DNA from 3 places in the Bradyrhizobium sp. MI1.10 genome. Region 1 is predicted to be linked to each of the others. Evidence: predicted binding sites of a transcription regulator. Region 1 holds the regulator's gene; each other region holds the start of a gene.
What was found. Region 1 encodes PhoB, which activates phosphate uptake and scavenging genes when phosphate is short. Its sites were predicted from a motif close to TGTCATNNANCTGTCAT; they were not measured.
Positions count from the first base shown of each region.

Region 1 (7,953 bases):
GAAGAGCTCGACTACATCCCGATGCCGGACCCGGTCGTTCAGCTGATCGAGAAGACCTGGGCTGCCGAAATCAAGAGCTAGGTTCGCGACGCTCGTGCCCCGGATGCGCTGAGCCGCATCCGGGGCACGGACCAACAAAAAACGTATACTATTTTAGTACAGGGGATCGGCGTGGCAGAGATGGCCGTTCAGAGCGATGTAATCGACGACGCCGGACCTTATGATCGCGCCAAGGCCTTGAGCGCGTTCAAGCTCGGCGACGTTACCTTCTACTGGATCACGCGGCTCTCCGCGATCTCGGTGCTTCTGATCCTCGGCGGCATCATCATTTCGCTGATCGTCGGCGCCTTCCCCGCGATGAAGGAATTCGGAGTCTCTTTCCTGTGGACGCAGCGCTGGGCGCCGTCCGCTGATCCGCCGGTGCTCGGCGCGCTCGGGCCGATGTACGGCACGCTCGTCACCTCCTTCATCGCGATGCTGATCGCCATCCCCGTGGGTCTCGGCATTGCGATCTTCCTCACCGAGCTCTGCCCGCAATGGCTGCGCCGCCCGATCGGCATGGCGATCGAGCTGCTCGCCGGCATCCCCTCGATCATCTACGGCATGTGGGGCTTCTTCGTGTTGGGTCCGTTCCTCGCCAACACGTTCCAGCCCTTCATGATCAAGATCTTCGACGGCGTGCCCGTGCTGGGCGCGATCTTCGCAGGTCCCCCGTCCTATCTCAGCCTGTTCAATGCCGCGCTGATCCTCGCCATCATGGTGCTGCCCTTCATCACCTCGATCTCGGTCGACGTGTTCAAGACCGTGCCTCCGGTCCTGAAGGAAGCCGCCTACGGCGTTGGCTGCACCACCTGGGAAGTCGTCCGCAGCGTGGTGATCCCCTACACCCGCGTCGGCGTCATCGGCGGCGTCATGCTGGCGCTCGGCCGGGCGCTCGGCGAGACCATGGCGGTGACCTTCATCATCGGCAACTCGTTCCGGATCTCGTCGTCGATCTTCGCGCCGGGCACCACGATCTCGGCGGCGATCGCATCCGAGTTCGCCGAGAGCGACGGCCTGCACCAGTCCGGCCTGATCCTGCTCGGTCTCCTGCTGTTCGTGCTGACCTTCTTCGTGCTTGCAGCGGCGCGGCTGATGCTGATGCGGCTGGAAAAGAAGGCGGGGAACTAGCGCCATGAATCCGATCTATTCACGCCGCCGCCGCAAGGACATCGTCGTTCGCGGGCTCTGCATCGCCGCAACGGCCTTCGGCGTCACCTGGCTCGCGCTGATCCTGATCACGCTGCTCTACAATGGACTGGCGGGACTCAATGTCCAGCTGTTCACCGAGAACACGCCGCCTCCCGGATCGAACGAGGGCGGCCTGCTCAACGCCATCGTCGGCTCGCTGATCATGACCGTGATCGGCGTCGGCATTGGCGCGCCGCTCGGCATGTTCGCCGGCACCTATCTCGCCGAATACGGCCGCAATGACCGGCTGACCTCGGTGATCCGCTTCATCAACGACATCCTGCTCTCGGCGCCCTCGATCATCATCGGCCTGTTCATCTACGGCGCGGTGGTGGTGCCGATGCGCGGCTTCTCGGCGATCGCAGGCTCGCTCGCGCTCGCGGTCATCGTGATCCCGGTGGTGCTGCGCACGACCGAGGACATGCTGCTGCTGGTGCCGAACGCGCTGCGCGAGGCGGCCTCGGCGCTCGGCCTGCCGCGTTCGCTGGTGATCAAGCGGATCGCTTATCGCGCCGCGCGCTCCGGCCTCATCACCGGCGTGCTGCTCGCAACCGCTCGCGTCGCCGGTGAAACTGCGCCGCTGCTGTTCACCGCGCTGTCGAACCAGTTCTTCAGCCTCGGCCTGAATAAGACGATGGCGAACCTGCCTGTCACCATCAACAACTTCGTGCAGAGCCCCTATGCCTATTGGAAGCAATTGGCCTGGAGCGGGGCGCTGCTCATCACCCTGACCGTTCTTGCCCTTAATATTGGCGCGCGCATCCTTGGCGCCGAGAGGACCGCAAAATGAGTGATCTTTCCGTATCGATGAGCGCGGCCGGTGGGCTGCCCCACGCGCCGGTGCTGCCGGAGGCGCCCCCGAAGGTGACCGTGCGCAACCTGAACTTCTATTACGGCGAGCACCACGCGCTGAAGAACATCAACCTGACGCTGGGCGCCAATCGCGTCACGGCGTTCATCGGTCCGTCGGGCTGCGGCAAGTCGACCCTGCTGCGCATCTTCAACCGGATGTACGACCTCTATCCCGGCCAGCGCGCCACTGGTCAGCTGATGCTCGACCAGACCAACATCCTCGACGGCAAGCTGGACCTCAATTTGCTGCGCGCCCGCGTCGGCATGGTGTTCCAGAAGCCGACGCCGTTCCCGATGACGATCTACGAGAACATCGCGTTCGGCATCCGCCTGTATGAGAAGATCTCGAAGTCCGAAATGGACGGCCGCGTCGAGAAGGCGCTGCGCGGCGGCGCGCTGTGGAACGAGGTCAAGGACAAGCTCAACGCCTCCGGCCTGTCGCTCTCCGGCGGCCAGCAGCAGCGCCTCTGCATCGCCCGCACCGTCGCGGTGCGGCCCGAGGTGATCCTGTTCGACGAACCCTGTTCGGCGCTCGACCCGATCTCGACCGCCAAGGTCGAGGAGCTGATCCAGGAGCTGTCCGAGGATTACACGATCGCGATCGTCACCCACAACATGCAGCAGGCGGCGCGCGTCTCCGACAAGACCGCCTTCATGTATCTCGGCGAGCTGATCGAGTTCGACGACACCAGCAAGATCTTCACGTCGCCGACCGACCGGCGCACGCAGGATTACATCACCGGCCGGTTCGGCTGAGGAGACGCGACATGGCTTCCGAACATACCGCAAAGGCTTTCGACACCGACCTCCAGGAACTCACCCGCCTGGTCGCCGAGATGGGCGGCATCGCCGAGCGCATGATCGTCGAGTCCGTCGACGCGCTGATCCGCCGCGACGTCCCGCTCGGCCAGCGCGTCGTTGCCATCGACACCGAGCTCGACGCGCTGCAGAAGCGCATCGAGGAGCGTGCGGTGCTCACCATCGCCCGCCGCCAGCCGATGGCGGTCGATCTGCGCGAGATCGTCGGCGCCATGCGCGTCGCGACTGATCTCGAGCGCATCGGCGACCTCGCCAAGAACATGGGCAAGCGCGTCGCGGCGCTGGAAACGGACTTCCATCCGCTCAAGCTGTTCCGCGGCCTCGAGCACATGACCGACCTCGTGCAGCAGCAGGTCAAGTCGGTGCTGGACGCCTATGCCGCGCATGATTTGCCGGCGGCGATGGCGGTGTGGAAGGGCGACGAGGAAGTCGACGCCATCTGCACCTCGTTGTTCCGCGAGCTCCTCACCTACATGATGGAGGATCCGCGCAACATCTCGTTCTGTATTCACCTGATGTTCTGCGCCAAGAACATCGAGCGGATCGGCGACCACGCCACCAACATCGCCGAGACCGTGTTCTACATGATCGAGGGCCAGGCGATCACCGACAAGCGGCCGAAGGGCGACATGACGACCTTCGCCAACACGGTACCGAACACCTGAAGACTTAAGGGAGCGACGACCCGATGGGCGCACGCATTATGGTGGTTGAGGACGAGGAAGCCCTGACCGAGCTTCTCCGCTACAACCTCGAAGGCGACGGCTATGACGTCGAGACGGTGATGCGCGGCGACGACGCCGACACCCGCCTCAAGGAGCACATCCCCGATCTGATCGTGCTCGACTGGATGCTGCCGGGCCTGTCGGGCATCGAACTGTGCCGGCGGCTTCGCACCCGTCCCGAGACCAAGCAGCTCCCGATCATCATGCTCACCGCGCGCGGCGAGGAGAGCGAGCGGGTGCGGGGTCTTGCGACCGGCGCCGACGATTACATCGTCAAGCCGTTCTCGGTGCCGGAGCTGCTGGCGCGCGTGAAGGGCCTGCTGCGGCGCGCGAGCCCCGAGCGGCTCGCCACCGTGCTTGCTTTTGGCGACATCGAGCTCGACCGTGACAAGCGCCGCGTGGCGCGCTCAGGCCGGCCGATCGATCTCGGTCCGACCGAATATCGCCTGCTGGAGTTCTTCCTGGAGCACCCGGGCCGGGTGTTCTCGCGCGAGCAACTGCTCGACAGCGTCTGGGGCCGCGACATCTATATCGACGAGCGTACCGTCGACGTGCATATCGGCCGCCTGCGCAAGCTGCTCAATCTCGGCCGCGAGCAAGACCCGATCCGCACCGTCCGCGGCGCCGGCTACGCGCTGGATGATCGGTTTGCGAAGGCGGAGCAGGTGTAGGGTTGCAGGCTTGTTTGTTGGCGAGCTGTCCCTGCATTCTCCGATGTCGTCCCGGACAAGCGAGCGCTGATCCGGGACCCATAACCACAGGGAGTGGTTTGGCGAAGACTCCGAGTTACCCCTTTCGCACGACTACTTCGTGCTCGGAGTATGGGTCCTGGCTTTCGCCAGGACGACACTGAAATTATTGAACTGTCTTTGCGCGACGACTTGCCGTGATTACCGCGGACCCGGCTTCACCGGTGCGCGGCGCCGATCCGACGCCGGCTGGTACGCAACACGCGAGTGCTGGGCGCAATAGGGCAGGCCGGACAGCGCCCGTCCACCGCAGAAGAAGAAGTCCGGGCTCGAGGGATCGCCGACCGGCCAGTGGCAGGTCGCCTCGTTCAATTCGAGCAGCGACAGCCGCTGGCTCATCGGCACCACGTTGTCGTAGGTGACCGGATCCGGCTCAGCCTCGACCTCGAAGGCCTGCGCCAGCGCGGTGTTGCCGCGCGAGATCGGGCGGCTCACCCGCATCATGTGCTGCGCGGGGCGCGCCTTGCGCGGCCGGGGCGCTGCCGATGATGGGCTCTTGGCGCGGCCCGAGAGGCCGAGCCTGTGCACTTTGCCGATCACGGCATTGCGGGTCACATTGCCGAGCTCCGCCGCGATCTGGCTGGCCGAAAGTCCGGCCTCCCAGAGCTTTTTCAGCTGCTCGACGCGATCATCGGACCAGGTCAAAACCGTCATTGCACCCTTTCCCTCGCTGCGCGCCAGCCATCCTGGGGCCTCGCAGCGAATGCCTAAGCCTTCAAAAACCCGTGCCGCCAGAATCCCTTAAGGCTCGCCGGGCGCGTCTTGAACGCCCGAACGTTTACGCCGGTACATAAGGACTTAAAGATCAGAACCACTGCACGAGATGTCGTATCTGACAATCCAAACGCTACAATATGGCGTGACTCCCGCGCAAGAGTCCGCCGACTCGCTTCCACATGTTCCGTGGCTAAATCCCGCAAAATCGGCACCGCAAGACTACGGATTCAGCGTTTCGCGAGGCTTTCCGGGCGGCATTGACACCCGTTTCACCAGGCCTAAGATAGTCGCACGTGCCGCCCTCAAGAGGCGGCACGTTTCGTTTTCCGGGCCGGTCGATGGTGCGTTGCGTAATGCACGCTCACACCGTCCGCAACATTCAAGTGACCGTCATGACTAACAGCGCAGCGCCGCATTTGCTCCCCGTTTTCGCCAGGTCCGACCTCGGTTTCGAGCGTGGCGAAGGCTGCTGGCTGATCGCGACCAATGGCGAGCGCTATCTCGATTTCACCTCCGGGGTGGCGGTGAATGCGCTCGGCCATGCCCATCCGGCGCTGGTCGCGGCGTTGCAGGAACAGGCCACGAAGCTCTGGCACATGTCGAACCTGTTCCAGAGCCCGGACGGCGAAAAGCTTGCCGCGCGCCTGTGCAATGAAAGTTTCGCGGACTTCGTGTTCTTCTGCAATTCCGGCGCCGAAGCGCTGGAATGCGTGATCAAGGTCGTGCGCCGCTATCACGCCGCGAAGGGCCATCCAGACCGCTATCGCATGATCACCTTCGAAGGCGCCTTCCATGGCCGCACGCTGGCGACGCTGGCCGCGACGGGTTCGGCAAAATATCTCGAAGGTTTCGGCCCACCCATGGAGGGCTTCGACCAGGTTGCGCATGGCGATCTCGAGGCAGTGAAAAAGGCGATCGGTCCGCAGACCGCCGGCATCCTGATCGAGCCGATCCAGGGCGAGGGCGGTGTGCGTTCGGCAACGCCCGCCTTCCTGAGGGCGTTGCGCCAGCTCTGCGACGAGCGCGGCCTGTTGCTCGCCTTCGACGAGGTGCAGACCGGCATGGGCCGCACCGGCGATCTATTCGCGTACCGCCGCCTTGGCGTCGAACCCGACGTGATGTCGCTGGCCAAGGCGCTCGGCGGCGGCTTCCCGATCGGCGCCTGCCTTGCGACCGCGGAAGCGGCGTCCGGCATGACGCCGGGCTCGCACGGCTCGACCTTCGGCGGCAATCCGCTCGCGATCGCGGCGGCGAATGCCGTGCTCGACGTCATGCTCAAGCCCGGCTTCTTCGACCACGTGCAGAGGATGTCGCTGCTGCTCAAGCAGAAGCTCGCTTCCGTGATCGACCGTCATGGCGATGTCGTCAGCGAAGTGCGCGGCGAGGGCCTCCTGATCGGCATCAAGGCCGTGGTGCCCTCCGGCGATCTCGTTGCCGCCTTGCGCGACCAAAAACTGCTCACCGTCGGTGCCGGCGACAATGTCGTGCGTTTCCTGCCGCCTTTGATCGTCACCGAAGCCGAGATCGAGGACAGCGTCGGGCGGCTCGAGCGCGCCTGCGCGGCGTTGTCTGGCAACAAGCGGGCGGCAAGCTGATGAGCACGTCGCCCGATAAAACGCCCAAGAAAACACCGAAGCACTTCCTCGATATCAACGAGCTGCCGCTGTCGGAGCTCAAGCGCATGCTGGCCGCGTCCTCCGCGATGAAGGCGAAGCAGAAGGCGCATCAGCCGGTCAGGCCGCTCGAAGGCAAGACGCTGGCGATGATCTTCGAGCGCCCCTCGACGCGGACGCGGGTGTCGTTCGATGTCGCCATGCGCCAGCTCGGCGGCGAGCCCATCATGCTCACAGGCGCCGAGATGCAGCTCGGTCGCGGCGAGACCATCGCCGACACCGCGCGCGTGCTGTCGCGCTATGTCGACGCCATCATGATCCGCATCCTCAATCACGATGCGCTGCTGGAGCTTGCGGCAAACGCCACCGTGCCCGTCATCAACGGCCTGACGCGGCGCTCGCATCCCTGCCAGGTCATGGCCGACCTCATGACCTACGAGGAACATCGCGGCCCGATCGAGGGCAAGACGGTGGCCTGGACCGGCGACGACAATAACGTGCTGGCGTCCTGGGCGCACGCCGCCGAGCGCTTCAAGTTCCAGCTCAATGTCGCGACGCCCCCGGAGCTCGCACCGAAAAAGGCGATGCGCGACTTCATCAAGGCGACCGGCGCGCCGATCATGCTCGGCACGGATGCCGAAGCTGCCGTGCGCGGCGCCGATTGTGTCGTGACCGACACCTGGGTGTCGATGGGCGACAAGGAAGGCGAGCACCGCCACAACGTGCTCAAGCCCTATCAGGTCAATGCCCAGCTGATGTCGCTGGCCAAGCCCGATGCGCTGTTCATGCACTGCCTGCCCGCCCATCGCGGCGAGGAGGTCACCGACGAGGTGATCGACGGTCCGCAATCCGTCGTATTCGACGAGGCCGAAAACCGCCTGCACGCGCAGAAGGGCATTCTGGCCTGGTGCTTCGACGCGGTGAAGTAACGCGGGCCGGTGAAGTAGCTTTGGATCGTCGGGGGGGGGGGGGGGGGGGCGCCCCCCCCGGGGGGGGGGGGGGGGGGGGGGGGGGCGGGGGGGGGCGGGGGGGGGGCCCCCCCCCCCCCCCACACCGAGTTTGCCGTGCTTGCGTACGATCCGTTCTGCATTCCGGATGCAGCCGCCCCCTTCCAATTTCGCCTTCCGACCCCAGATAAAGCGCCATGGTTTCCCAATCCCCTGACATGAAAACCGGGCCCGAAGGCCCGGTTCGCGCGCCATCCGCGGTTCCCATCGATGACGCCGTGCTGCCCTACGAGGTCGACGC
Region 1 covers NZ_JBVVPN010000044.1:14,347-22,299, forward strand. The annotation lists gene pstS (phosphate ABC transporter substrate-binding protein PstS) at 1-81, shown strand, start outside; gene pstC (phosphate ABC transporter permease subunit PstC) at 181-1,170, shown strand; gene pstA (phosphate ABC transporter permease PstA) at 1,175-2,020, shown strand; gene pstB (phosphate ABC transporter ATP-binding protein PstB) at 2,017-2,838, shown strand; gene phoU (phosphate signaling complex protein PhoU) at 2,850-3,566, shown strand; gene phoB (phosphate regulon transcriptional regulator PhoB) at 3,590-4,297, shown strand; gene AC0L3K_RS32710 (GcrA family cell cycle regulator) at 4,517-5,029, opposite strand; gene AC0L3K_RS32715 (aspartate aminotransferase family protein) at 5,485-6,687, shown strand; gene argF (ornithine carbamoyltransferase) at 6,687-7,634, shown strand; gene AC0L3K_RS32725 (Hsp33 family molecular chaperone) at 7,850-7,953, shown strand, end outside.

Region 2 (7,953 bases), on a different contig from region 1:
TCTGGGTTGCGCCACTGATCGGCGGCGCGCTGGGCGGAGTGATCTATCGCTGGCTCAGCGACGAACCCACCGGCGTCGTCGCGGGCGCAAAGACGGCGTAATCGCAAAGCGGGATCGCGGCATACGCCGCGGTCCCGTTATTTGCCGGTCGTGGGTCGCACTTCGGTGACGTGGCCCATCTTGCGGCCGGGACGCGGCGCGCCCTTGCCGTAAATGTGCACGGTCGCGCCCGGCACGCTCAGCCAGTTCTCATACTCGTTGATCTCGTCGCCGATCAGATTGGTCATGGTGACGACTTCGCCGTGGCGCACGGGCTTGCCGAGAGGCCAGCCGGCAATGGCGCGAATGTGCTGCTCGAACTGCGAGACGGACGCACCGTCGAGCGTCCAGTGTCCGGAATTGTGCACGCGCGGAGCGATCTCGTTGACCAGCACCTTGGGTCCGGTGCCGTTGGCGAGCACGAACATCTCGACGGCAAGCACGCCGACATAATCGAGCGCGCCCGCGATCTTGCCGGCGATGCTGCGCGCTTCCTCGGCGAGCACATCCGGGATCCGCGCGGGCGCACGGGAGATCTTCAGGATGTGGTCGCGGTGCTCGTTTTCGGTGACGTCGAAACACTCGACCTGGCCTGTGGCCGAGCGGGCGGCGATCACGGAAATCTCACGCTCGTACGGCACGAAGGCTTCCAGGATGGCCGATTTGGTGGCGAGACTGGTCCACACTTTCGCGATGTCGTCGCCCTCGCGGATGATGGCCTGGCCCTTGCCGTCATAGCCGAAGCGACGGGTCTTCAGCACTGCCGGAAGGCCGATCCTGGCGATCGCCTCGCGCAATGACGGGACCGAGGTGACGTCGGCATAGGCCGCGGTGCCGATGCCGAGCCGGGTCACGAAATCCTTTTCGGCGAGTCGGTCCTGGGTGGTCTCGAGAATCTTGCGGTTGGGCAGCACCGGGCGGCGCGCATCCAGCACCATCGCGGCCGCGGACGGCACGTTCTCGAATTCGTAGGTGATGACGTCGACGTCGTTGGCGAACAGCTCGAGTGCTTCGACATCGGCATATTCGGCGCAGGTCGCATTCAGGACGACGTCGAAGGCCGGTGAGTCCGGATCCGGCGAGAACACCTGGCAGCGCAGGCCGAGCCGTGCCGCCGCCATAGCCAGCATCCGACCCAATTGTCCGCCGCCGAGGATGCCAATGGTGTCGCCGGGCTTCAGCTTCACCTGCTTTGCGTCAGTCACGCCTTGTCCTCCGGGCGCTCGGCCACGGCCTCGGTCTGCGCCTTGCGCCAGGCGGCGAGGCGGTCGGACAAGGCCGGGTCGGACAAGGCCAGCACGGCGGCCGCCAGCAGCGCCGCATTGATGGCGCCGGCCTTGCCGATGGCGAGGGTGCCGACCGGGATGCCTGCGGGCATCTGGACGATCGAATAGAGCGAATCGATGCCCTTGAGCGTCCTGGATTCGACGGGGACGCCGAACACGGGCAGTTCCGTCAGCGCCGCCGCCATACCGGGCAGGTGGGCTGCGCCACCCGCGCCGGCGATGATGACCTTGTAACCGGCCGTCTTGGCGCCTTTGGCGAACGTAAACAGCCGGTCGGGGGTGCGGTGGGCTGAAACGATGCGGGTGTCGGCGGCAACGCCGAGTCCTGCGAGCGTGTCGGCGGCATGCCGCATCGTGTCCCAGTCCGACTGGCTTCCCATGATGATGGCGATCGGCGCGGTCATGACGTGAATTGTGCTCGAAAAACAGGAAGATAGGCCAGATTAGCGGTTCCGGCCGGTGGCTCGCAAGGCGGTGGCAAGGAGAAGGGAATGCACTATCCTGTCTTGGTGAATCCCCGCAAGCCTTCATTGAGCAGGATGCCCATGAAGAAACCAAAAAGGGCGAGCGCTGCGAAGGCCAAAAAGGGCCCGAAAACCAGCGCCGCTCGCTCCAAAGTTGCTCTTAAGCGTCCGGTCAAGCGTCCGACCAGACCGTCGCGACGCGGAGCGTCTGCCGATGACGGCGCCAAAGCGGTCATCAAGACGGCCATCAACGCGACCATCCGTGACCTCCAGAGCAAGCTGAAGGGGGCGCTGCGGCGGGTCGCGGAGCTCGAGGCGGCCGCCGACACCGACTTCCTGCTCGAAATTCCGAACCGGCGCGGCTTCGAACGCGAGCTCGGACGCGCCGTCGCCTACATGAAGCGCTACCGCGCCAGCGGCGCGCTGATCGTGCTCGACGTCGATCGGCTGAAGCCGATCAACGATTCCTTCGGCCATGCGGCCGGCGACGAGGTGCTGAAGGCGATTGCCACCACGCTGACGCGGCAGATCCGCGCCTCCGACGTGGTCGGCCGGCTCGGCGGCGACGAGTTCGCGCTGCTGCTCTGGAATCTCAGCGAGACCGACGCCAAGGCGAAGGCCGCGGCCTTCGAGCAGGCTGTCGACGAATTGTCCTTTGTCTTTCGCGGCCAGCACGTAAGCGCGGGCGCTTCCGCCGGCGTGGCCCTGCTCGGGGTACAGTCCGACGCCGCGCGCGCCCTGGAAGAGGCCGATGCCGCGATGTATGTGCGCAAGGCGCACCGGCGGCACGAGCCGCGCATCAGGCTCGTCAGCAGCTAGTTAAAGCGTGCCGAGGTCTTTCGGTACGTTGCCAAAGCTGCGGAGCAGTTTGGCGTCGCCGAATTCGCCGGTCATGGGATCGCCGCTGCGGCTGAACGCGACGGCGCCGGTGTGGCCGGCGCCGTGCGACATAACCTCGGCGCGCCGTAACGCGGCCGCCGCGGTCTGGCATTCCTCGGCCGCACCTGCGACCGGCGATCCGTCCTCGTCGGTCAGGAAAGGTAATGCAACGTAATAGGTGACATCGGACATGGTCGGCTCCGATAGCTGACAGCTCAGGCTGCGCTGCTCTTGCTCCGCATCTTGCTGCGTGAGGTCTCCGGAATGCAGCCGGCGGAAATGGCCGCCTGCAATTCCTCCAGCTCGGCCTCCAGATATTCATTGGCCATGATCAGCGCCTTGATGGTGCTGCGCAGATTGCCGTCGCACATCGCGATCGCCTGATCGCAGGCTTGTTCATAATGGCTGTTGTCGAGAAGGGCGGTTGTCGACATCTGCGTTTTCCTTGGACGGTTTTCCTGGGGGCGTTGGTGTGCAAATGTTCTTATTTTGTTCCTTTCGAGTCAAGCGGATTCGCGTGCGGCGAGCTGCCGTAGAGCTCTCCTCCTGTGGATCAGGCGATGATGTCGGGCGTGATCTGGTCTTCGATGAACGCGATACGGTCACGCAACAACAGCTTGCGTTTCTTCAACCGCTGTAACCGCAACAGGTCGGGCGCGGGCGATTGATGCAGTGCATCGATCGCCACATCGAGATCTCGGTGTTCCTGGTGCAACCGGGCGAGCTCGGATTCGAGTTCGCGCGCATCTTCATTGGTCATGTCTGCGGTGGCCGAAAAACCGATAGGCGTGAGATTAAGGCTGTGGATGCCCTGTGGAAACTATCGTCCTTGCGCGCCGTGATCGCAAGCGGTCTCGGGCTGTCGCGCGCCGATCTCCCGCGAGATATTTCTGCGGTCGCTCCGGCGTTGCGCAAGCGCATTGATATCACGGATTTTTCCCGCGTGGTTCCCTTACTCACGCTTCGTTACATATGAATTTTTAAAAATGACACTGCGACGACTGATATCCATCGACAGAACGAATCGGTGATGTACACTTCCTCGTCCGGTCGAATCCAAGGTTCACCCCTACCGAGGAGGTTTCGAATGACAATTCAGGCACATCTGGTTGAATTGGAACGGAAGCATAAAACTCTCGAAAACGAATTGCACGAAGCTCTCGTGCACCTTTCAACAGACGACCTGCAAATTGTTGAGTTGAAGCGCCGGAAGTTGATGGTCAAGGACCAGATCGAGCGTCTCAGGCACGGCGACACGCTCCACTAGCAACCCCCGTAACAGCGTAGAGTTGATCGCACCCTTTCAGGCAGGGATGGGAGTCTTTGCGCTCATCCCTGCTGCAAGGCGCGCACCGTGCAAGGATTTGTGCGGCTCTAGCTTCTTGTCTGGATGCGGTTCTTTACGCGCAACTGGAATCCACTTCGCTTTAAACCACTAGACATTTGCGAGCTCGGCGACGTGATCCGCGATCGCGAGCGATGACGTCAACCCGGGCGACTCGATGCCGAACAGGTTGATCAGGCCTTCGACGCCGTGATCGCGCGGGCCCTGCATCAAGAAATCCTGCGTGGCCACCGCCGGCGGCACGATCTTCGGGCGGATGCCCGAATAGCTCGGCATGAGCGCGCCGTCAGGCAGCGTCGGCCAGTATTTGCGGATCGCCGGATAGAAGCGCTCGGCGCGTGATGGGTCGACCTCATAATTGATCGTCTCGATCCATTCGACGTCGGGGCCGAAACGTGCCTGCCCGGCCATGTCCAGCGTCAGATGCACCCCTAGCCCGCCGGGCTCGGGCACCGGATAGATCAGGCGCGAGAACGGCGCCCTGGCATTGCAGCTGAAGTAGTTTCCCTTGGCGAGGTAGGCCGTCGGGATCCGTTCCAGCGGCATGCCCTCGATGTTGCGCGCCACCGTGGTCGCCGAGAGCCCGGCGGCGTTGACGAGGAGGCTGCATTGCAGCGTCATCGGCGCTTCGCCGCCCGCCTCGATCTCGATGACGCCGGCGGTCGCCTTGGCGCGGATCAGCGGGGTGTGAAACGCGAAGGCCGCGCCTGCGTCCTCGGCTTCACCGCGCAGCGAGAGCATGTAGGCGTGGCTGTCGATGATGCCGGTCGACGGCGACAGCAGCGCGGCGTCGCAGGCGAGCGCCGGCTCCAACGCACATGCCGCATCGCCCGTGAGCAACTGCATGTCGAGCACGCCGTTGGCCTCGGCATGCGCCTTGATCGATTGCAGCTTCTCGGTCTCTTTCGGATTGGTCGCGACGATCAGCTTGCCGCAATTCCTGTGCGGGATGCCGCGCTCGGAACAGTAACGGTAGAGCGCGTGCTTGCCGTCGACGCACATGCGCGCCATCCAGCTTCCGGCGCGGTAGTAGATGCCGGCATGGATCACCTCGCTGTTGCGCGAGGAGGTGATGGTGCCGATGGCCTCGGCTTCTTCGAGCACGATCACCTCGCGCCCGGCTTGCGCCAGCTTTCGAGCCACCGCCAGCCCGATCACGCCGGCTCCGATGACGACGCAGTCGACCCTATCCATGGTGGTGCAGGACGTCCGCTCGAAGAGACGATGGTGCCACGCCGCGGGACGGCGGCACGGGGCCGTTTTTCGTTAAGGAAGCATTTATCATGTCAGGGCAATTGCCGTATTTGGTGCCACATTTTTCCGTTGCGCGTACAGGCGTTTACCCGATCCAAACCCGCGAGGCCAGACAATCGGCGCTGAAATCGCGGGTGGCTGATGGCTGAGAAGAACTGGCATGCGGGCAGCGCGCTTCCGATTGCGGTGCAGGCCGTCGTGTGCCTGGCCGCAGCGGTGACGCCTGCGCGCGCCTTTGCCCTCTCCGACAGCTTCACTCCTCCGAGCTATCTCGGCCACCTCGATCCCAACGTGATCTGGGAAGCTCTGATCGCGGGCATCGTGATCTGCTCGTTCCTCGTCGCGATCGCGCTGTGGATCCATTCCTCGCTGCGCCGGACCAGGCGTCTGCAGCTGCGGCGCAATGCCTTCGTCTCCTCCGCGATGAACAATCTCAACCAGGGCGTGGTGATGACGGATGCGCAGCGGCGCATCATCTTCTGCAACGACCGCTATATCGAGATTTACGGCCTGGCGCGGTCGGATCTCTGGGCCGACATGAACGGCTACGAACTCCTTGAGCTGCGACGCAAGCGCGGTGTGCTCGGGGGCGCCTCCAACGACGAGTTCTATGAGAAGGCGGCAAGCACCAACGGCTTGATCACCGAACTGCCGGACGGGCGGGCCATCCTGGTGAAATATTTCGTGCTGCCCAATGGCGGCTCGGTGACGACGCATCTGGACGTCAGCGAGCAGCGCAGGCTGTCGCGGCAGCTCGCCTCCACCAAGCAGTTCCTGGAAACATTGCTGGACCACGTGCCGGCCTGCGTGGCCGCGAAGAACATCGAGGATGGTCGCTACATCTTCGCCAACAGCGCTTATGAGCGGTTCTGGGGGTTCTCGCGCGACCATGTCGTCGGCAAGAACGCGCGCGAGCTGTTTGCGCCTGTCTCGGCGGACAGCATCGAGGCGACCGACCGGGCGGCACTCGATTCGCAGGACGGCCAGTTTCGCAACGAATTCGAGGTCGACCGCGCCGGTGAGCGGCGCATGGTTGCTTCGATCCGGATCGTGGTCCGCAACGAGAGCAACAAGCCCGAATTCCTGATGCTCGTGTTCGAGGACATCACCGATCGCCGCTCGCTGTCGAAGGAGCTGGAGAGCACGAAGAAGTTCCTGGAGCTCGTGGTCGACAACATCCCGGTGGCCCTGATCGTCGAGCAGGTCAAGGACGGCCGCTACCTGCTCGCCAACCGCAGCGCGGAGACGATCCTCAACCGCAGGCGCGAGGAAGCCACGGGCCTGACCGCGTCCGACATCTTCAATCCCAAGGAAGCCAAGCTGATCATTGCGCGCGACGAAGCCGCGATCAAGAAGCGCGGGATGATCACCGAAGAGCACCCGATCTCCACCAAGGACGGGCTGCGGCTGTTTCTCACCCGCCGCGCTACCGTGCTGAGCGACACCGGCGAGCCACAATATCTGATCAAGACCCACGAGGACGTCACCGATCGCCGGCAGACCGAGTCGCGCATGGCGCACATGGCCTATCACGACGGCCTCACCGATTTGCCGAACCGTGCCGCTTTCCTGCAGGCGTTGACCCAGATGATCGAGGCCTGCGAGGGCACCGGCGAGGAGTTCGCGGTTCTGTGCGTCGATCTCGACGGCCTCAAGGAGGTCAATGACGTCTTCGGTCATGCGCACGGCGACAAGCTCCTGGTCGAGGTGGCCCAGCGGCTCCAGGACTCCGCGCGCGGCGGCGTGGTGGCGCGCCTGTCTGGCGACGAGTTCGGCCTGATCATCGACGGCAAGCAGCCGGAGGCAGGTCTCGCGCTGGCGCAGCAGATCGGTGATGCCGTCGCCAAGGAATTCCAGATCGACGGCCGCCCGGTCCGTGCCGGCGTCACCACCGGCATGTCGATCTTCCCGCACAACGGCGCCGACGCCGCCTCGTTGCTCGCCAATGCCGGCGCGGCGCTGTTCCGCGCCAAGCAGAAATCGCGCGGCACGATCAGCCTGTTCCAGCCGGAGATGGACCAGCAGATCCGCGATCGCCGCGTGCTGCACCAGGATCTCTCGATGGCGATCAAGAACGGCGAGCTCTCGCTCGCCTTCCAGCCGCAGGGAGCAGCGGGCCACAGCGTCGCCGAGAGCGAGATCATCGGCTTCGAGGCGCTGGCGCGCTGGCAGCATCCGGTGCGCGGCCAGGTCTCCCCGGCCGAATTCATCCCGATCGCGGAGGAAAGCGGCCTGATCGTCGAGATGGGCGAGTGGATCCTGCGCGAGGCCTGCCGCGAAGCCGCGTCCTGGCCGACGCCGCTTCAGATCGCGGTCAACCTGTCGCCGGCGCAGTTCATGCACGGCGACGTGGTCGGGCTCGTCCATTCCATCCTGCTCGAGACGGGTCTTGCCCCCGGCCGGCTCGAGCTCGAGATCACCGAGGGCGTGCTGATCGAGGACTTCGATCGCGGCCTTGCGCTGCTGCGCCGGCTCAAGGCGCTCGGCGTGCGCATTTCCATGGACGATTTCGGCAGCGGTTATTCATCGCTGAGCTATCTCCAGGCGTTCCCGTTCGACAAGATCAAGATCGACCGCGCCTTCATCATCAATCTCGGCCGCAACCCGCAATCGGCAGCGATCGTGCGCGCGGTGATCGATCTCGGGCATGGCCTGGAAATGTCGATCGTCGCCGAGGGCGTCGAGA
Region 2 covers NZ_JBVVPN010000063.1:23,042-30,994, forward strand. The annotation lists gene aqpZ (aquaporin Z) at 1-101, shown strand, start outside; gene AC0L3K_RS36680 (5-(carboxyamino)imidazole ribonucleotide synthase) at 138-1,244, opposite strand; gene purE (5-(carboxyamino)imidazole ribonucleotide mutase) at 1,241-1,729, opposite strand; gene AC0L3K_RS36690 (GGDEF domain-containing protein) at 1,871-2,608, shown strand; gene AC0L3K_RS36695 (hypothetical protein) at 2,609-2,860, opposite strand; gene AC0L3K_RS36700 (hypothetical protein) at 2,884-3,102, opposite strand; gene AC0L3K_RS36705 (YdcH family protein) at 3,222-3,428, opposite strand; gene AC0L3K_RS36710 (YdcH family protein) at 3,756-3,935, shown strand; gene AC0L3K_RS36715 (NAD(P)/FAD-dependent oxidoreductase) at 4,104-5,207, opposite strand; gene AC0L3K_RS36720 (EAL domain-containing protein) at 5,409-7,953, shown strand, end outside.
Region 2: AC0L3K_RS36710 (YdcH family protein) is a predicted target of PhoB. The motif match lies at 3,655-3,671, and genes of this name have one in related genera.

Region 3 (7,953 bases), on a different contig from region 1:
GAGACGCGGCCCGATATAGTCGTCGAGCAGAACGCCCTTGCCGGTGTGTCCATAGGCGCGCGAGATGCGCGTACCTTCGCTCTGGATGGTCAGACGCGGTGTCGGCGTCGACATGTCCACCGTATAATAGATCAGATCGGAGAGCTCTTCCTCGAGCCGCGCAGGCTGGTACTCCCAAATCGCCGGGGCCGTCTGCTCGCGCGCATAGAGCCGCAGCCACGTGTTCAGGAGATCACGCTGCCTGATCGACTTGACCACGGAAGGAGCGGCGCTTGCAAAATCCAAGACAATATTCCCGGCGAATAGAAATTCCGGACGCATGAAACCCGCGCATGATCCTCGCTGCGGGAAAATTTTCTATGAAGGCTGGCGCATGGAACGAAAGACCGTTAACGACGGCTTGATGATCGGCGCTTTGCGAACCGGGAAGCCGGGCAGGCGCGACATCAAAACACGTCCGACTAAGGGAGCATAAGTCTCCCGGCCGGAGGCCTGACCTGCTCAGCTTTCCGCCTTGCCTAACCCCCGTCACCTCCGGCATATTCCGCGCCCGGAGGCGGCGTTCCGGATGGGCTCCAGGGAGTGGCTCCAAGGCCTCCGGAAAGCCGAAGCAACAAGGATAGCCACGCGCGTTGTGCGGGCAGGGGGAAAACTGTTTGGCCGATGAGTTCATTCTCGAAACGGAAGGCTTGACCAAGGAGTTCGCGGGCTTCTTCGCCGTCCGCGACGTTGCGCTCAAGGTTCGCCGTGGGAGCATTCACGCGTTGATCGGCCCGAACGGTGCCGGCAAGACGACGTGTTTCAATCTTTTGACCAAGTTCCTCAAACCGTCTGCCGGAAAAATCCTGTACAAGGGGCAGGACATCACCGCGATGGCGCCCGCCGACGTGGCCCGCCTGGGGCTGGTTCGCTCGTTCCAGATCTCGGCCGTATTTCCCCATCTCACCGCGCTGGAAAACGTCCGCGTCGCGCTTCAGCGCCAGCACGGCAGCTCCTTCGATTTCTGGCGCTCAAAGTCCGTGCTCAACCAATTCAACGATCGCGCGCGCGAGCTGTTGAACGATGTCGGCCTCAGCGAGTTTTCCAATACGCCCGCGGTCGAGATGCCCTACGGGCGCAAGCGCGCACTGGAGATCGCAACCACGCTCGCGCTCGACCCGGAGATGATGCTGCTGGACGAGCCGATGGCCGGCATGGGCCACGAGGACATCGACAAGATCGCGGCGCTGATCAAGCGCATCTCCGCGAAATACACCATCCTGATGGTCGAGCATAATCTGAGCGTCGTGGCCAATCTCTCCGACATCATCACCGTGTTGACGCGCGGGCAGGTGCTCGCGCAAGGCCATTACAGCGAGCTGACCAAGGACGAACGCGTCAAGGAAGCCTATCTGGGAGCCGGTCATGGCTGAGACGGCAACGGCGGACGCTCCCGCAAAGACTGCGAGCGGCGGCAACCTCCTCCAGGTCCGCAACCTGGAAGCCTGGTACGGCGAGTCCCACATCCTGCACGGGATCAACTTCGACGTGAACGCGGGCGAGGTCGTCACCCTGCTCGGGCGTAACGGCGCCGGCAAGACCACCACGCTGAAGTCGATCATGGGCATCATCGGCAAGCGCACCGGCTCGGTGAAGTTCAACAACCAGGACATCATCCGCACGACCTCGGACAAGATCGCGCGGATGGGAATCGCGTTCTGCCCGGAAGAGCGCGGAATTTTCTCCAGCCTCGATGTCCGGGAGAACCTGCTGTTGCCACCGGTGGTGCGTCCCGGCGGATTGCCGCTCGAGCAGATCTTCGATCTGTTTCCGAACCTGAAGGAACGGCTCAACAGCCAGGGAACCAAACTCTCCGGCGGCGAGCAGCAGATGCTCGCGATCGCGCGCATCCTGCGCACCGGTGCGAACTTCCTGATGCTGGACGAGCCGACCGAGGGTCTCGCGCCCGTCATCATCCAGCAGATCGGCCACACCATTGCACGGCTCAAGAAAGAGGGTTTTACGATCCTCCTGGTCGAGCAGAACTTCCGGTTCGCATCCACCGTCGCCGACCGCTATTACGTGGTCGAGCACGGCAAGATCATTGACGGATTTTCCAATGCGGAGCTTGCCGCCAACATGGACAAGCTCCACACCTATCTCGGCGTCTAGAACTGCCAACAAGAAGATTCATAGGGAAGTAGCATGATGACAAAGTCGATTGCGTCGTTTCTGCTCGGCACGGCGCTGGCCGTGACCGCCACCGGTGCAGCCTTCGCGCAGGACAAGACCGTCAAGATCGGCGCGCTGTCCGATCAGTCCGGGCTCTATGCCGACCTCGGCGGACCGGGCTCGACGCTCGCCGCGCAGATGGCCATTGAAGATTCCGGCCTGGCTGCGAAGGGCTGGAAGATCGACATCATCTCGGGTGATCACCAGAACAAGCCCGACATCGGCACCGCGATCGCGCGGCAATGGTTTGACGTCGACAAGGTCGACGTCATCGTCGACGTGCCGAATTCCGGCGTGGCGCTTGCGGTCAACAACGTCGTCAAGGAAAAGAACGGCGTCTACATCAACTCGGGCGCGGCGACCTCGGATTTGACCAACGCGCAGTGCTCGCCCAACACGGTGCACTGGACCTACGACACCTACATGCTGGCCCACACCACCGGCCAGGCGCTGGTGAAGGCTGGCGGCGACACCTGGTTCTTTCTGACCGCGGACTACGCCTTTGGCGCGGCGCTGGAGCGCGACACCACCGCTGTCGTTACGGCCAATGGCGGCAAGGTGGTCGGCGGCGTCAAGCACCCGCTGAACACGCCGGACTTCTCGTCCTTCCTGCTCCAGGCGCAGGCCTCCAAGGCCAAGATCATCGGCCTTGCCAATGCGGGCGGCGACACCACCAACACGATCAAGCAGGCGGCCGAGTTCGGCATCGTCAAGGGCGGCCAGAAGCTCGCGGCGCTGCTGCTGTTCCTGACTGACGTCAAGGCGATCGGGCTCGAGACCGCTCAAGGCCTCAACTTCACCGAGACCTTCTACTGGGACATGAACGACCAGACCCGGGCGTTCTCCAAGCGCTTCGCCGAGAAGATGAAGAACAACGCACCGCCGACCATGGTGCAGGCCGGCGTCTATGCGGGCGTGCGTCACTATTTCAAGGCACTGGAAGCGCTCGGCGGCAACCCGCACGACGGCGCCAAGGTCGTCGAGAAGATGAAGTCGATGCCGACGGAAGACGATCTGTTCGGCAAGGGCGAGATCCAGCCCAACGGTCGCACCATCCACAATGCCTATCTGTTCGAGGTGAAGAAGCCCTCCGAGTCCAAGGGACCGTGGGACTTCTACAAGCTGGTCGGCACGGTGCCGGGCGACCAGGCCTTCACGCCGCTGTCCGAGAGCAAGTGCGCGCTCTTGAAGAAGTAAGATAACCGCCCGCAGGCCATCAGGCCTGCGGGCGACTTTCAGGGAACGCCGAAGGGACCGGGTGCGGGATCGATGCAGGCTCTTTACGCTCAGCTACTGGTGGGACTGATCAACGGCTCGTTCTACGCGCTGCTCAGTCTCGGGCTTGCCGTGATCTTCGGCATGCTCAACATCATCAATTTCGCCCATGGCGCGCTCTACATGATGGGCGCGTTCGTCGCCTACTTCCTGCTGAACATCGGCGGCATCAACTACTGGTGGGCGTTACTGCTTGCCCCGATCATCGTCGGCATCTTCGGCATGATCCTGGAACGGACCATGCTGCAATGGCTGACGGGGCTCGATCATCTCTACGGCCTGCTCCTGACCTTCGGCATTGCGCTGATCGTGCAGGGCGTGTTCCAGAACTATTTCGGCTCCTCCGGCATGCCTTACGCCATTCCGGACCAGCTCAAGGGCGGCATGAATCTCGGCTTCATGTTCCTGCCCATCTATCGCGGCTGGGTCGTCATCTTCTCGCTGATCGTGTGTGTTGCGACCTGGTTCCTGATCGAGAAGACGCGGCTCGGCGCCTATTTGCGTGCCGCGACTGAAAACCCGACGCTGGTGCGCGCTTTCGGCGTCAACGTGCCGCGCATGATCACGCTGACCTATGGTTTGGGTGTCGGCCTGGCCGCGCTTGCTGGCGTGCTCTCGGCGCCGATCAACCAGGTGCGGCCGCTGATGGGCGCCGACCTGATCATCGTGGTGTTCGCGGTGGTCGTGATCGGCGGCATGGGATCGATCATGGGCTCCATCATCACCGGCTTTGCGCTCGGTGTGATCGAGGGCATGACCAAATATTTCTACCCCGAGGCCTCCAACACCGTCGTGTTCGTGCTGATGGTGCTGGTGCTCTTGGTGAAGCCAACGGGATTGACGGGAAGGGCGGCCTGATATGACAGCCTTGACGGACGACACGCTGCCGGTAACCCCGCGCGCGATCCGCGACGAGATGATCGTGTTCGTGGTGATGGCGCTGCTGCTGGCTTCGGTGCCATTCACGGGAGTCTACCCGTTCTTCGTGATGCAGGCACTGTGCTTCGCGCTGCTCGCCTGCGCCTTCAACCTGCTGATCGGCTATGGCGGTTTGCTGTCCTTCGGTCATGCGATGTTCTTAGGCACGGCCGGCTATTGCAGCGCGCATGCTCTGAAGGTCTGGGCGCTGCCGCCGGAGCTCGGCATCCTCGTCGGCGTCGCCGGTGCCTTCGTGCTCTCGCTCATCACGGGCTATATCTCGATCCGGCGCCAGGGCATCTATTTCTCGATGATCACGCTGGCGCTGTCGCAGCTTCTGTACTTCATCTACCTCCAGGCGCCGTTCACCCATGGCGAAGACGGCATCCAGGGCATCCCGCAAGGACGCATGTTCGGCGTGTTCGATCTGACCAAGCCGACCGTGCTCTATTACGTGGTTCTGGTCGGCTTCCTCGCCGGCTTCCTGCTGATCTTCCGCATCATCAACTCGCCCTTCGGCGAAGTCCTCAAGGCGATCCGCGAGAACGAGCCGCGCGCGATCTCGCTGGGTTACCGCACCGATCAGTACAAGTTCCTGGCTTTCGTCCTGTCGGGCACGCTGGCCGGCTTTGCCGGTGCGCTGAAAGTCTTCGTGGCGCAGAACGCCTCGCTCACCGACGTGCACTGGTCAATGTCGGGCGAAGTCGTGCTGATGACGCTGGTCGGTGGTCTAGGAACCGTGTTCGGTCCCGTGGTCGGTGCCTTCGTGATCATCGCCATGCAGCAATATCTGGCGGGGTTCGGGCAGTGGGTGACCGTGATCCAGGGCTCGATCTTCGTGATCTGCGTGCTCACCTTCCGCCGTGGTGTCATCGGCGAAATCGCGCATTACTTCCGCCGGTCGCTGTAAGTCATTGATCTAATGGAAGATGTGTTGACTCGCGAAAGCGGTGGATGATCCGGCTCCACGGGCGTGAGGTGGCACGCGCGTGGATCGAAAATGGTCTATGACAGTTTCATGACGGCCCCCTTTGGCCAGGCCATTATCCAACCGGTAGTTTCTCTCCCATGATGCGATTGTTTCGCTCTTTCCTGCCCAAGGAAGAACGGTTCTTCGACCTGTTCGACCGCCACGCCCAGACCGTGATCCAGGGCTCGATCGCGCTCCAGAGCATGCTCAACGGGGGCGAGGAGACGCCGGTCTATTGCCAGCGCGTCAACCAGTTCGAGAACGATGCGGACAATATCACCCGTGAGGTGCTGACGGCGGTGCGTCGCACCTTCATCACCCCGTTCGACCGCGGCGACATCAAGAACCTGATCACCTCGATGGACGACGCCATCGACCAGATGCAGCAGACCGCCAAGGCCGTGATGCTGTTCGAGGTCCGCAGCTTCGAGCCGCCGATGCGGGAGATCGGCGGGCTACTGATCGAATGCGCCAATCTGGTCGGCCGTGCGCTGCCGTTGATGCAGAAGATCGGTCAGAACGTGGCCATGCTGACTGCGATCACCGAAGAGCTGGGCAAGCTGGAAGGCCGCGTCGACGATCTCCATGATATCGGGCTGAAGGAACTTTTCCTCAAGCATCGCGACGGCAACGCGATGGATTTCATCGTCGGCGCGGAAATCTACGACCATCTCGAGAAAGTCGCCGATCGCTTCGACGACGTCGCGAACGAGATCAACAGCATCGTCATCGAGCAAGTTTAGGGCGGGGGCCACGCCGTGGATGTTGCGTTGGGTCTTCCCGTCCTGGTCGGATTGATCGCCGTCGCGCTGCTGTTCGACTTCCTGAACGGCCTGCACGACGCCGCCAATTCGATTGCGACCATCGTCTCGACCCGCGTGCTGCGGCCGCAATACGCGGTGTTCTGGGCCGCGTTCTTCAATTTCGTTGCCTTCATGGTGTTCGGGCTCCACGTCGCCCAGACCATCGGCACCGGCATCATCGATCCCGCGATCGTGGATGCTCAGGTGATCTTCGCCGCGCTCGTCGGCGCCATCGTCTGGAACCTGGTGACATGGGCGCTCGGCATCCCGTCGTCCTCGTCTCATGCATTGATCGGCGGCTTGTTTGGTGCCGGTGTGGCCAAAGCCGGCCTTTCGGCGGCGGTCTGGAGCGGATTGTCCAAGACGGTGATCGCCATCGTGCTGTCTCCGCTGGTCGGCTTCCTGCTCGCGATGGTGCTGGTCGCGATCGTCTCCTGGGCCTCGGTACGCTCCACGCCCTTTGCCGTCGATCGCGCCTTCCGCATCCTGCAATTCGCCTCCGCCTCGCTCTATTCGCTCGGCCATGGGGGCAACGACGCGCAGAAGACCATGGGCATCATCGCCGTGCTGCTCTATTCGCAGGGCCAGCTCGGCGGCGAATTCTTCGTCCCCTTCTGGGTGGTGCTCTCGTGCCAGGCCGCGATGGCGATGGGGACGCTGATGGGCGGCTGGCGCATCGTTCGCACTATGGGCCTGCGCATCACCAAGTTGACCCCGATGCAGGGCTTTTGCGCCGAGACCGGCGGTGCCGCGACCCTGTTCATGGCGACCTTCCTCGGCGTTCCCGTCTCGACCACCCACACCATCACCGGGGCCATTGTCGGCGTCGGCGCCGCCCGCCGCCTCTCGGCGGTGCGCTGGAACGTCGCCAGCTCGATCGTCTATGCCTGGGTGATCACCATGCCGGCCTCGGCCATCGTAGCCGCGCTCTCCTGGTGGGCGGTCAAGCTCTTCGTCAAGTAACCAGCTTCAGCCCGACGATCCCGGCGACGATCAGCCCGATGCTGGCGAGGCGGAACGCGGTGGCCGGCTCGCCGAACAGGATGATGCCGAGCGTCGCGGTACCGACCGCGCCGATGCCGGTCCAGACTGCATAAGCGGTTCCAATCGGCAGCGATTTGAGGGCGAGCCCGAGCAGGAGGATGCTGCCGGCCATGGCGCCGAGCGTGAGGACCGACGGAACGAGCTTGCTGAACCCCTCGGTGTATTTGAGGCCGATCGCCCAGGAGACCTCCAGCAGACCGGCGACGAACAGGATGCTCCAGGCCATGACGACCCTCCATTCAAGGCAGGGTCGTCCCCGCGACTGGCGTGCCGATAGGAAGGGAAGGCCGTCCCTCCCAAACAAGCCCGATATGGGGCTGGCCGGAAGGCTCCGCAATCACCAGATGAGGCTTGATCAGGCTCATTTTCCCTGCCAAACGCTGCCGCAATGTCCGACATCGCCACCACAGCCGAATCGACGGCCCGTTCCTCGCTTGCCGCTGAAGTGTCGCGGCGGCGTACCTTTGCGATCATCTCGCATCCGGACGCCGGCAAGACCACGCTGACCGAAAAGCTGCTGCTGTTCGGTGGCGCCATCAATCTGGCCGGCCAGGTCAAGGCCAAGGGCGAGCGCCGCAACACGCGTTCGGACTGGATGAAGATCGAGCGCGAGCGCGGCATCTCGGTCGTGACCTCGGTCATGACCTTCGAGTTCGAGGGCCTCGTTTTCAATCTGCTGGACACGCCGGGCCACGAGGACTTTTCGGAAGACACCTATCGCACGCTCACGGC
Region 3 covers NZ_JBVVPN010000027.1:98,754-106,706, forward strand. The annotation lists gene AC0L3K_RS26430 (hypothetical protein) at 1-321, opposite strand, end outside; gene AC0L3K_RS26435 (ABC transporter ATP-binding protein) at 657-1,412, shown strand; gene AC0L3K_RS26440 (ABC transporter ATP-binding protein) at 1,405-2,151, shown strand; gene AC0L3K_RS26445 (ABC transporter substrate-binding protein) at 2,185-3,408, shown strand; gene AC0L3K_RS26450 (branched-chain amino acid ABC transporter permease) at 3,481-4,344, shown strand; gene AC0L3K_RS26455 (branched-chain amino acid ABC transporter permease) at 4,346-5,314, shown strand; gene AC0L3K_RS26460 (DUF47 domain-containing protein) at 5,473-6,117, shown strand; gene AC0L3K_RS26465 (inorganic phosphate transporter) at 6,133-7,140, shown strand; gene sugE (quaternary ammonium compound efflux SMR transporter SugE) at 7,133-7,447, opposite strand; partial or broken gene AC0L3K_RS26475 (peptide chain release factor 3) at 7,610-7,953, shown strand, end outside.
Region 3: AC0L3K_RS26460 (DUF47 domain-containing protein) is a predicted target of PhoB. The motif match lies at 5,412-5,428, and genes of this name have one in related genera.